DNA from 3 places in the Streptomyces sp. NBC_01515 genome. Region 3 is predicted to be linked to each of the others. Evidence: riboswitches for the same ligand, from Rfam matches in the RefSeq annotation. Region 3 holds a riboswitch; each other region holds the start of a gene.
The links. Region 3 has a riboswitch for cyclic di-AMP ahead of OG407_RS30240 (transglycosylase SLT domain-containing protein). Riboswitches for the same ligand answer to the same signal wherever they lie in the genome.

Region 1 (3,269 bases), 3.9 Mb from region 3:
CCGGCGGGAGAAGGATCTCCGGGGCCATCGGCGGAGCCGTGGGCAGCGTGAACTCGGGGACGACGACCGGGGCCGCGGCGAAGGAGACCTCGGCGGCGGGGGCGGTCGGCTGCCACTCCTGCTGCGGCGGGCGCCAGTCCGGTTCCGGAGCGGGGTACCAGGCGGGCTGGGCGACGGGCTGCTCGGTGACCATGGGCATCTGCCCGGTGGACCACGTGGGTTGCTCGGTCACCACGGGGAATTGCCCGGTGGACCAGGTCTGCTGCTCGGTCACCATGGGGACCTGCCCGGTCGACCAGGCAGGCTGCTCGGCCACCATCGGGATCTGACCGGTGGACCAGGTCGTCTCGGGGGCGGGCCAGGGCGTCTCCGGGGTCGCCCAAGGGGCGCTCGCCGGGGCGGCTTCGGTGCGCGGAGCGGCGATGTACGGGAGCAGCTCCAGGTCCGCGGTGAGCGGGTCGAAGGCCGGCGCCGGTGCGGTCGCGACGGCGAACTGCTGTGCCTCCACGACGGGCATGGGCGGCACCTCGATGGCGGGCACGGGCGGCAGGTCGAGGACGGTCGGCTGCGGCATCTGGGCCATCTGCTGCATGTACGGCATCTGCGGCGACTGGAATGTCTGCGCCGCGGCGATCTGCGGCATCTGGAGTGCCTGCGGAGCGGCGGGCGGCAGTGCGGCGACCGGTCCGGCCGTCAACTCCGCGACGGGCGCGGTGAGTTGCGGGGTGACGGGCTCCGGTGCGCCGGTACCCGCGGTCAGTTCGGCCACGGCGCGGCTGGGCTGCGCCTCAAGCGCTCGGGCGCCGCCCTCGGGCTCGGGGCGCCGCTCGGACCGCTCGGGCCGGGGTGCCGCCGAGCGGGCGGGAGTTCTGCCGGGCGGCAGCTTCGCCGGTACGGTCGGGCCCAGTTGGGCGCGAGCGCGGTCGAACAACTGCCGAGTGACGGCGTCCTGGGCGGGGTCGGAAGGACGCGACGCGCTGGGACGGGGCTCGGCGCGCTTGCGCTGGCCGCCGGACATCTTGCGTGTGGCGTTGTAGTTTCCGGTGGCCGTCTCGGCCCTGTCGTAAAGGGAGTTGATCCGCCGCTGGACTTCGTCACGGCTGGGTCGGTCGTCCACGGTGGGGCCACTGCCTCCGGTGCGCGTACTTCGTTCTGCCGGCATGGCAGACGTGCTCCTTCCGTATCGCGCCTACCGAGTTAGCTGTCGGGTTCGGGCGGCCGATCACGGAAGGATTGCCCTACGACCCTTGCCCGGAGGGGCAGTTGGGCCGATTCACCCCAAGTCGGTTGGGTCCTCGGCTCCGGCTGTCGCGAGCGACCCACCGGACTCGGCGCAAACCGTGCGGCCCGGCGCTGATCGCCGGAGTAGGTCGTACGGTCTGAGCGCCAACTTAGCCAACGTGTGTGCCTCGTGTGAAGGTTGAAGCGCGATATGTCCGATACGTTTTTGTGACCTTTACCTCGCTCAGATACTTCAGCCACCTGCGTCGAGGGTTCGGCTGAGGGGTTGTGGGCCCGCCGGGTCGGGTGATCCATATGAGGTCGCTATGAATTTTTGGGACGGTTGAACACACCGGCATCCGGCTCCGTATTGGAACGGGGGATTTCCATGCCGGGACGATCCGGGCCGACCGATACGTGTAGGAGCAACTTCCTTGGCACGCAACACGCGCAGACGCCCAACGGGCGCACGACGCGCGACGATGGCAGCAGTCGCCCTGATGCTGGGCGGCGGAGGACTGGTGGCGGCGAACGTCTACGCGTCGGCGTCCGAGGGCGGTTGGGGCGGTGACTCGTCCCAGCAAGGGTCTCCTGATGCGGCATCGAGTGGCGCGACGATCGACTGCCCGGACATCGGCACCCAGTTGACGTCGGTCCCCGACGAGGCGAAGACCGAGGTCGACGCCCAACTCGCGCTTCTGGACCAGCAGATAACCGAGGCCTACCAGAAACTGAAGGACTCGACGGAGTCCATACGCCAGGACGCCTCCTTCGCCGACAACGCGATCATGAATCCGTTGAAGGAGAAACGGGCCGCGACCATCGGGCGGATCGATGACGCCATCGACCGCGTCGGGGACCGCCCGGAGGGTCTCGACGCGCTCGCCGGCTGCACCCTGATCGCCCCCACGAACGGCGACGAGAACGGCAGCGGGGGCGACCAGAGCGGCAGCGCCGACCCGACCGGCCAGGGCCAGCAGCAGGGTGACGGCCAGGGGCAGCAGGGGAACCAGCAGTCCGCGAACGGGCCCGTCGCCTCGGACTACGCGGACATCACCTCCGTGCAGCCCAACGTGAGCACCCCGCAGGACCAGGCCGACGCCTCCCGCGGCACGTTCGTCACCGCGTGCGGCGTGAACGAGAACGGCCTGTTCAACTCCGACAACGTGATCGTCGCGCCCGGGGTCACCAACGGCGCCCACCACTTCCACGACTACATCGGCAACCAGTCGAACAACGCCTTCGCGAGCGACGACGACCTGGCGAAGGCCGACACGAGTTGCGAGAACCCGGGCGACAAGTCCACTTACTACTGGCCCGTGTTGCGCCTCCAGAACGGTAAGCAGGAGCGGGACGCCGACAAGCCCGGCGGCGGCACGGAGGGCAACTCCGGTCAGATCGTGACCGCGAAGGCGGCCACGCTGACGTTCGTGGGCAACCCGAAGAGCAAGGTCGTCGCGATGCCGCGCCTCCTGCGCATCATCACCGGCGACGCCAAGGCCTTCGTCAACGGCCCGGCCAACGCCAACGCCTCCTGGAGCTGCACCGGTTTCGAGGACCGGCAGCTCAAGGACAAGTACCCGCTGTGCCCCGCGGGCAGTGACGTGGTGCGCACCTTCAAGTTCCAGAGCTGCTGGGACGGCCGCAACATCGACAGCGCCAACCACCGCACCCACGTGGCCTTCGAGGCCGCCGACGGCTCCTGCCCGGCCGGCTTCGAGGCCATCCCGCAACTGGTGCAGCGGATCGTCTACGACGTCGACGCGCCGAGCCTCCAGGACGGCGGCAAGACGACCCCGCTGTTCGCGGTGGACTCCTTCCCCGAGCAGCAGCACAAGCCCGTCACCGACCACGGCGACTTCATCAACGTCTTCGACGAGGGCCTGATGAAGGACATGGTCAACTGCATCAACAACGGCGACAAGTGCGGCGCCGGGACGAACGACGACCCCGGGGGCTCGGGTGACGGCTCCGGCTCCGGTGGCGGCTCCGGTTCGGGTGGCGGCTCCGGTTCGGGTGGCGGCTCCGGGAACGGTGGGGGTTCCGGT
Region 2 (3,269 bases), 4.4 Mb from region 3:
ATGTGTGCTCCTGCGGCGAACGGCAGTACCTGAAGCCTCACTTGGGGCAGCCTGGCCGCCTCCACGAGCCGGTCCAGCTGACGTGCCATCACGCCCGGCCCGCCGACCTCGCGCCGCAGCACCGCCTCGTCGAGGACCACGCTCAGCTCCAGCGGCGGATCCGCGCGCAGCACGTCCTGCCGGGCCAGCCGCACCTGTACCAGCGCGTCGAGCCGCTCGGGGCCGTCGTTGTCCGGGCCCCCTACGGCGGCCCGGGTCACCGCCCGGGCGTACTCGGGGGTCTGCAGCAGACCGGGGACCACCGAGGTCTCCAGGGTGCGGAGCGTGCTGGCCTGTGACTCCAGGCTGATGAAGTCCCGGTAGGCGGGCGGCAGTACACCGCGATAGGCGTGCCACCAGTGGTGCCGGCCGCCGCCGTCGTCGGAGCCGGCCAACACGAGGAGCATGTCCCGAAGTTGTGGGTCGCCGACCTGGTAGACGTCGAGGAGTAACCGGACGTCGGGCGGTTTCACGCCACTCGCGCCGGTCTCGATGCGGCTCACCTTCGACTGGTGCCAGCCGACCAACCGGGCCGCCTCACCGCTGGTGAGCCCCGCCTCCGCACGCAACGCGCGCAGTTCCGCGCCCAGTTTCCGGCGGCGCACCGCGGGACCGTACTGCATGGGTTTCTCCTTACTCCTTCCGAGCCGCCCAAATACGGTCTGGGGTCGCAGAGTTCACCGCTTCGAGCGACAGATATATGCATATCTTGGTGGATCGCCACCGTTACCGACGCGGTAATGGCAGTCTGGCGAAGAAGCACCAGTCCGGGACCGTACTCGAACCATCCGCTCCGTGTCGGACACCGGTCCCGCGGGAAAGGGACGACCGCGCCATGGCAGACCATCTGGAAGCATCCGTCACTCTGCCGAGCGATCCCGCCTCGGTCTCCACCGCCCGCACCTATGTCGTCGGGACCCTGGTGGAATGGGGACTTCCGGCGGACACGGAGGTCGCCGACACCATCCGCCTCATCGTCTCCGAACTCGCCACCAACGCCGTACAGCACACCTTCGGGCAGTCACCCACCTTCACGGTGGACATGGAGCTGGAGCGTGACGAACGGCTGCGCATCGGGGTCACCGACAGCCATCCCCGGTTCCCGAAACGCCTGCCGGCCGCCGTCCAGCAGGACAACGGCCGGGGCATGGTGATCATCCGCTGGCTGACCGCCGAGTGCGGCGGCAAACTCAAGGTCCGGCCCACCCTGGAGGGCGGCAAGACCGTCTCCATCGAGGTGCCCTGGACGGTACCGGCCCGGCCGGTGACCGCGGCGGGCCAGCAGGAGCCGTAGAGGACCGTGCCGAACGCCTCTGGACACCCGTGGGGGTGGCGGTCCGTCAGGAGACCGCCACCCCCACGGGAGTTCTCAGCGCAGGTCAGCTGACCCGGCCGTACCAGACGCTCTTGGTCCAGATCTTCTGCAGCCTCACCACGTCCCCGGTCTTCGGGGCGTGCCAGATCTTTCCCTTGCCGGCGTAGATGCCGACGTGGTAGACGCTGGAGCCCGAGTGGAAGAAGACGAGGTCCCCGGCCTTGCGGCTCTTGGCCGAGATGTGGTGGGACTTGTTGTACTGCTGGGCCGCCGTACGGGGCAGTTTCTTGCCTGCCTTCTTGTACGAGTACAGCGTGAGCCCGGAGCAGTCGAAGCGGCCCGGTCCGGTGGCCCCGTACCTGTACGGGGCGCCCTTCTTGGACGCCGCGACCTGGAGTGCCTTCGTCGCGGGTGTCGCGGCCGCGGCGTCGGATGCGACGCCCGGTATCACGACGGAGCCGCCCACGGCGGCGATGGCGAAGGCCGAGGCCGTACCGGCCCTGACCATCAGCGACGGGACACGATTGAGCGCAGTCATGCGCAACCCTTCGTCAGCCGCCTGTGAAAGATGACCTGTCGGATTCGGGCTGACAAAGTTGCCCGGCCGCTGACGCGGCTTCACCCCAAGGGCTGCTCGACCCGGTCATGGCGTGACCGTCCCGGCGACCCGTCGTGCTTGGGTCCTCCACTCCTGCCGATGCACTCCTGTCGACCTGTCATCCGGGTGGCGGCAGGACTCGGCGTCCGCCCGGATCGCCCCGCCGCTGCGGCGGGGTCTTGTCGTCAGACAGGGATCTTCACCTATGAATGTCCGAAAAGCCCAACGGAACCGGGGATTTGTGGGGTTACTCACCACTCACCCGTTCGGGTGGACAGCCCCGTGTTCGAAGGGGTGTCGAGGGGTGCCAGGCCCTCGGACCAGCATCGGAACACTTCATGCGGCCCTCGGGCTACGCGTGTTGCGCAACCCGGACGGCCGTATGGACGGAGCGGCGACTACTCCGATCGGGGGTACGCCGTTCGGCTCGTTTCGCCCCCGGCCGGGACGGCTCAGGGTCCGTCAACTGTCGGAGGGCGCGGGGATGGTGACGCGAGCCGTGCGGCGCTCCCCGTCCAGCACGCGCAGCGCCCGCGCGAGTGTGGGGGCGTGCAGCTCGGTCTCGCCCCGCTGGTGCATCAGCGCCAGCGCGTCCCGCAGCTCGGCGGCCTTGGCCACGAGCGCCTGGGCGGCCCTCAGCCCACGGTACGTGTCACCGTCGTGCGCCGGGTTGATACGGCCGAGCAGGTCGGCCACATCCAGGTAACGGTCGATCAACTCGCCCTCGGCGCGCGTCAGCGCGGGCAGCGGAGGCAGTTCCGGCGGCAGCATCGTCGGCTCACTCCCCGCCCGGCTCGGTGAGCGAGGTCTTGCGGGTCGACACGATCCGGTCCACCAACCCGTATTCCAGGGCCTGTTGGGCATCCATGATCCGGTCCCGCTCGATGTCCGCGCTCACCTGCGCCACCGTCCGGCCCGTGTGCAGGGCGAGCAGTTCCTCCAGTTGGACCCGCGTGCGCGCCAACTCCTCGGCCTGGATGGCGAGATCACTCGCCTGACCCTGAATCGGCTCGGGGAACGAGGGCTGGTGGATCACCACCCGCGCCCCCGGCAGCGCCGACCGCTTGCCCGGCGTGCCCGCCGCCAGCAGCACGGCCGCGGAGGTGCCGGCCTGGCCGAGGCAGACCGTCTCCACGTCACACGTGACGAACCGCAACGTGTCGTAGATCGCCGACATCGCGGTGAAGGATCCGCCGGGCGAGTTGATGTACAGCGAGATGTCCCGGTCCGGTGCCTGGTATTCGAGGTGCATGAACTGGGCCATCACGTCGTTCGCCGAGATGTCGTCGATCGGCGTCCCGAGGAACACGATCCGCT
Region 3 (3,269 bases):
CGAGTCGGCATAACGGTCGTAATTGTCAAACCAACCGGAACACGAGTACACGCATGTGAAGGCAGCAGCCGTCCGGTTCGTGTCGAGTCGGTGGGGCGTTCCATCCGTATTCTCTGATCATGGCCGCACCCCTCGCATATGCACTGATCGCCACCGACCTGGACGGAACGCTGCTGCGCGGCGACGACACGCTCTCCGACCGGTCCCGCGCCGTACTGCGGCGGGTGGCGGAGGCCGGTGCCCGGCACCTCGTCGTCACCGGCCGGCCCGCCCCGAGGGTGCGGCCCCTCCTCGACGACCTCGGCTCCAGAGGGCTCGCGGTGTGCGGACAGGGCGCGCAGTTGTACGACGCCGGCGCGGACCGTCTGCTCTGGTCGGTCACCCTGGACCGGGAGTTGGCGGAGACCGCGCTCGGCAAGATCGAGGCGGAGGTCGGCCAGGTGTACGCGGCGGTCGACCAGGACGGCGTGGACGGCCTGACGCTGATCGAGCCTGGCTACTTGATGCCGCACCCCACGCTCCCCGCGGTGCGGGTAGGCAGGCGCGACGACTTGTGGTGCGAACCCATCAGCAAGGTGCTGCTCCGTCACCCCGCCCTGGAGGACGACGAGTTGGCCTCCACGGCCCGCTCGGTGGTCGGTTCCCTGGCCTCGGTCACCATGTCGGGCCCCGGCACCGTCGAACTCCAGCCACTCGGCATCACCAAGGCGACGGGACTGGCTCTCGCCGCCCGCCACTTGGGCCTGACCCCGTCCGACACCATCGCCTTCGGCGACATGCCGAACGACATCCCGATGTTCGACTGGGCAGCCCACGGCGTCGCCATGGCCAACGCCCACCCCGAACTCAAGGCAGTGGCCGACGAGGTGACGTCCTCGAACGAGGACGACGGAATCGCGCTGGTCCTCGAAAGACTCTTCAGCTAGAACGCCCTGTTTTTAGGGGCGCGGGGAACTGCGCGACCAGCCACGACGGCGCTGCACTCAAAACACAACCCGTCGTGGCTGATCCAACGTTTTCTAGTAAGCGCCGTACACGTTGTCGATGGACCCATACACGGCCGCCGCGTAATTGCAGGCGGCGGTGATGTTCGCAACCGGGTCATACGGATCGAACGAAGTCCCGGCAACGTGATACGCGTTGAACGTCGGGTCGATCACCTGAAGCAACCCCTTCGACGGCGTACCCGCCGCCGCGTTGGAGTCCCAGTTGTTGATCGCGTACTGGTTCCCGGAAGACTCACGGATCACGTTCCGGTAGATCCCGTTGTACGTACCCGGAATCCCCTTCTGCGCCATGATCGCGAGCGACTCCCGGATCCACCCGTCAAGGGTGTTGGGGTACCCGGCAAGCGTGGTCGAGGCGGTGGTCGACGTGGTGGCCGCGGACGCGGTGGTCGCACCGACGACAGGCAGCGCGAGGATCGCGACACCGGTACCGGCGACAACGACACGGCGGACGAGGCGGGCGCGGCGGGACTGAGCGGTTGCAGGCATGACGAGGTTCCTCTCCGTCGCCTGCGAGGTGAGCTGTCGGGTTCGGGCTGGGAGGTGCCCGGCCAAGCCCTTGCGGACGTGACTTAACCCCAAGCCGTTCCGGTCATGACGACCGGCCCGGCGACTTACCTGGTTCCCCCGCTCCTGCCGTGCGAGAAGTTCGTGACTGGGATGCCGGGCGGCGGCAGGATTCGGCGTTCCGCTCGACAGGCCGGGAAACTATGCGAGAGCACATGTCCGGAACAAGTGGCGGAATCACACCTAACCCCTATTGACCTTGGTCTGAGGCGTATGGGGCGCTTGATCCTTTGCGCGAGCCAAGGGTCAACTGTCAAATGCCGTAAGGGAAAACGCGGGCAGACCAGGACACAGGTCACACACAGAAACGCGTGACCCAACTCACGGGAGGATTAAGAACGGCAAATCGGGCATTCGCCCTCAACTGGCAGTTCTCGGAATCCTTTTCTCCCATGTGCGGTGGAAGATCACTTCTTCGCCCTCGGTGCAGATGACCTCGTTCGAGGTAATAAATTCCGTTTCGTCGCAAGTAATCTCCGACCGCGTCCGCACGGTCGTGTCCCATCCCAGCTCCGGCCGGTGCAGCCGGATCGACCAGTCCGACCGGGTGCGCGCCGACAGCGGGTCCGACTCGTCGATCGTGTACGTCTCCAACGCGTCCTCGGTGAATTCGAGCCCGTCCGGGTACACGCGCGTGCCGCCGTACCGGGGATCCACTTCGAGCCGCCACTCGCCCTTCGCGACATCCCGTACGACCAACCGCTCGGGGCGTGGTTCGTCAAGGGTCGCCGGGTAGTTGACCCCGAGCGGCTCGGCCTCCTCGGGTTCCTCGAAACGGATGCCCTCCGTCAACTCCTGCTCCCGCACCGGGAGTTCGAGCGCGCTGCCCTCCGGGTCCAGCGTGAACCCCGCCGAAGACTCCGGCTGCGGCCAGATCCACGGCCAGTACGCCGACGACACCGCGAGCCGGATGCGGTGCCCGGGCGGGAACGCGTGCCCGATGCCGTTCAGCTCGAAGGTGACGTCCTCGGTGGTGCCCGGCGTCCACGGCACCGCCCGGTCCCGCCCGTGCCGCGCCGACAGGTTCAGCACACCCCGGGTGACGAGGGTCGAGGCACCGTCGGGGGCCACGTCGCACAGCCGGGCGATCACCTGCCCGCGCGGCACCCCGCAGGTCAGCCGGAGCCGTACCCTCGGCCGCCCCAGCACCCATGTCTCGGCCGGCACCTCGAACTCGAAGCAGGCCGACCGCGCGTCCTCGTCCCGCTGGTCCGGCGGGAGATCGGCGTCGTTCCCGAAGGGGAAGAAACGGCCCGCGTCCACACCGGTGTGCATGGGGGAGCGGACGATCACGGGCGCACCCCGGAGGCCGTACGTCGTCGTCTTCACGTGCGGCGAGGGCCACGCGGGCTCGCCGACCCAACGGCCCGGGAGGGTGTCGTAGACCGTGGCCGGGGGGTGGGAGTCGCTGACGTAGGCCCGTAGGAGCGGGTCGGACGTGACGCCGGTGTCCTTGTCCTTGAGCCAGTGGTCCCACCAGCGGAGGGTCTCCTGGAGGAAGCCGATCGCGGGGCCCGGCGGCAGGCCGCGGTCCGGGTACTGGTGCGACCAGGGGCCGATGAGGCCGCGTACGCGGTCCGGCGGGAGGTGTTCGACGAGCCGCAGGACCGTGTCGCGGTACGGGTCGTGCCAGCCGCCCACCGCGAGGACGGCCGCGTCGATCGCGCCGTAGTCCTCGCAGACACTGCCGTGCTT

Region 1: another riboswitch for cyclic di-AMP. It lies ahead of OG407_RS46540 (NlpC/P60 family protein); the one in region 3 lies ahead of OG407_RS30240 (transglycosylase SLT domain-containing protein).
Region 2: another riboswitch for cyclic di-AMP. It lies ahead of OG407_RS10020 (C40 family peptidase); the one in region 3 lies ahead of OG407_RS30240 (transglycosylase SLT domain-containing protein).

Annotation. Positions count from the first base shown of each region.
Region 1 covers NZ_CP109416.1:10,522,564-10,525,832, forward strand. The annotation lists gene OG407_RS46540 (NlpC/P60 family protein) at 1-1,162, opposite strand, end outside; cyclic di-AMP (ydaO/yuaA leader) riboswitch at 1,171-1,344, opposite strand; gene OG407_RS46545 (DUF1996 domain-containing protein) at 1,704-3,269, shown strand, end outside.
Region 2 covers NZ_CP109416.1:2,269,500-2,272,768, reverse strand. The annotation lists gene OG407_RS10030 (helix-turn-helix domain-containing protein) at 1-662, opposite strand, end outside; gene OG407_RS10025 (ATP-binding protein) at 875-1,333, shown strand; gene OG407_RS10020 (C40 family peptidase) at 1,419-1,892, opposite strand; cyclic di-AMP (ydaO/yuaA leader) riboswitch at 1,896-2,107, opposite strand; gene OG407_RS10015 (hypothetical protein) at 2,415-2,723, opposite strand; gene OG407_RS10010 (ATP-dependent Clp protease proteolytic subunit) at 2,731-3,269, opposite strand, start outside.
Region 3 covers NZ_CP109416.1:6,667,116-6,670,384, forward strand. The annotation lists gene OG407_RS30230 (LacI family DNA-binding transcriptional regulator) at 1-13, shown strand, start outside; gene OG407_RS30235 (HAD family hydrolase) at 120-926, shown strand; gene OG407_RS30240 (transglycosylase SLT domain-containing protein) at 1,020-1,496, opposite strand; cyclic di-AMP (ydaO/yuaA leader) riboswitch at 1,502-1,703, opposite strand; gene OG407_RS30245 (CocE/NonD family hydrolase) at 1,935-3,269, opposite strand, start outside.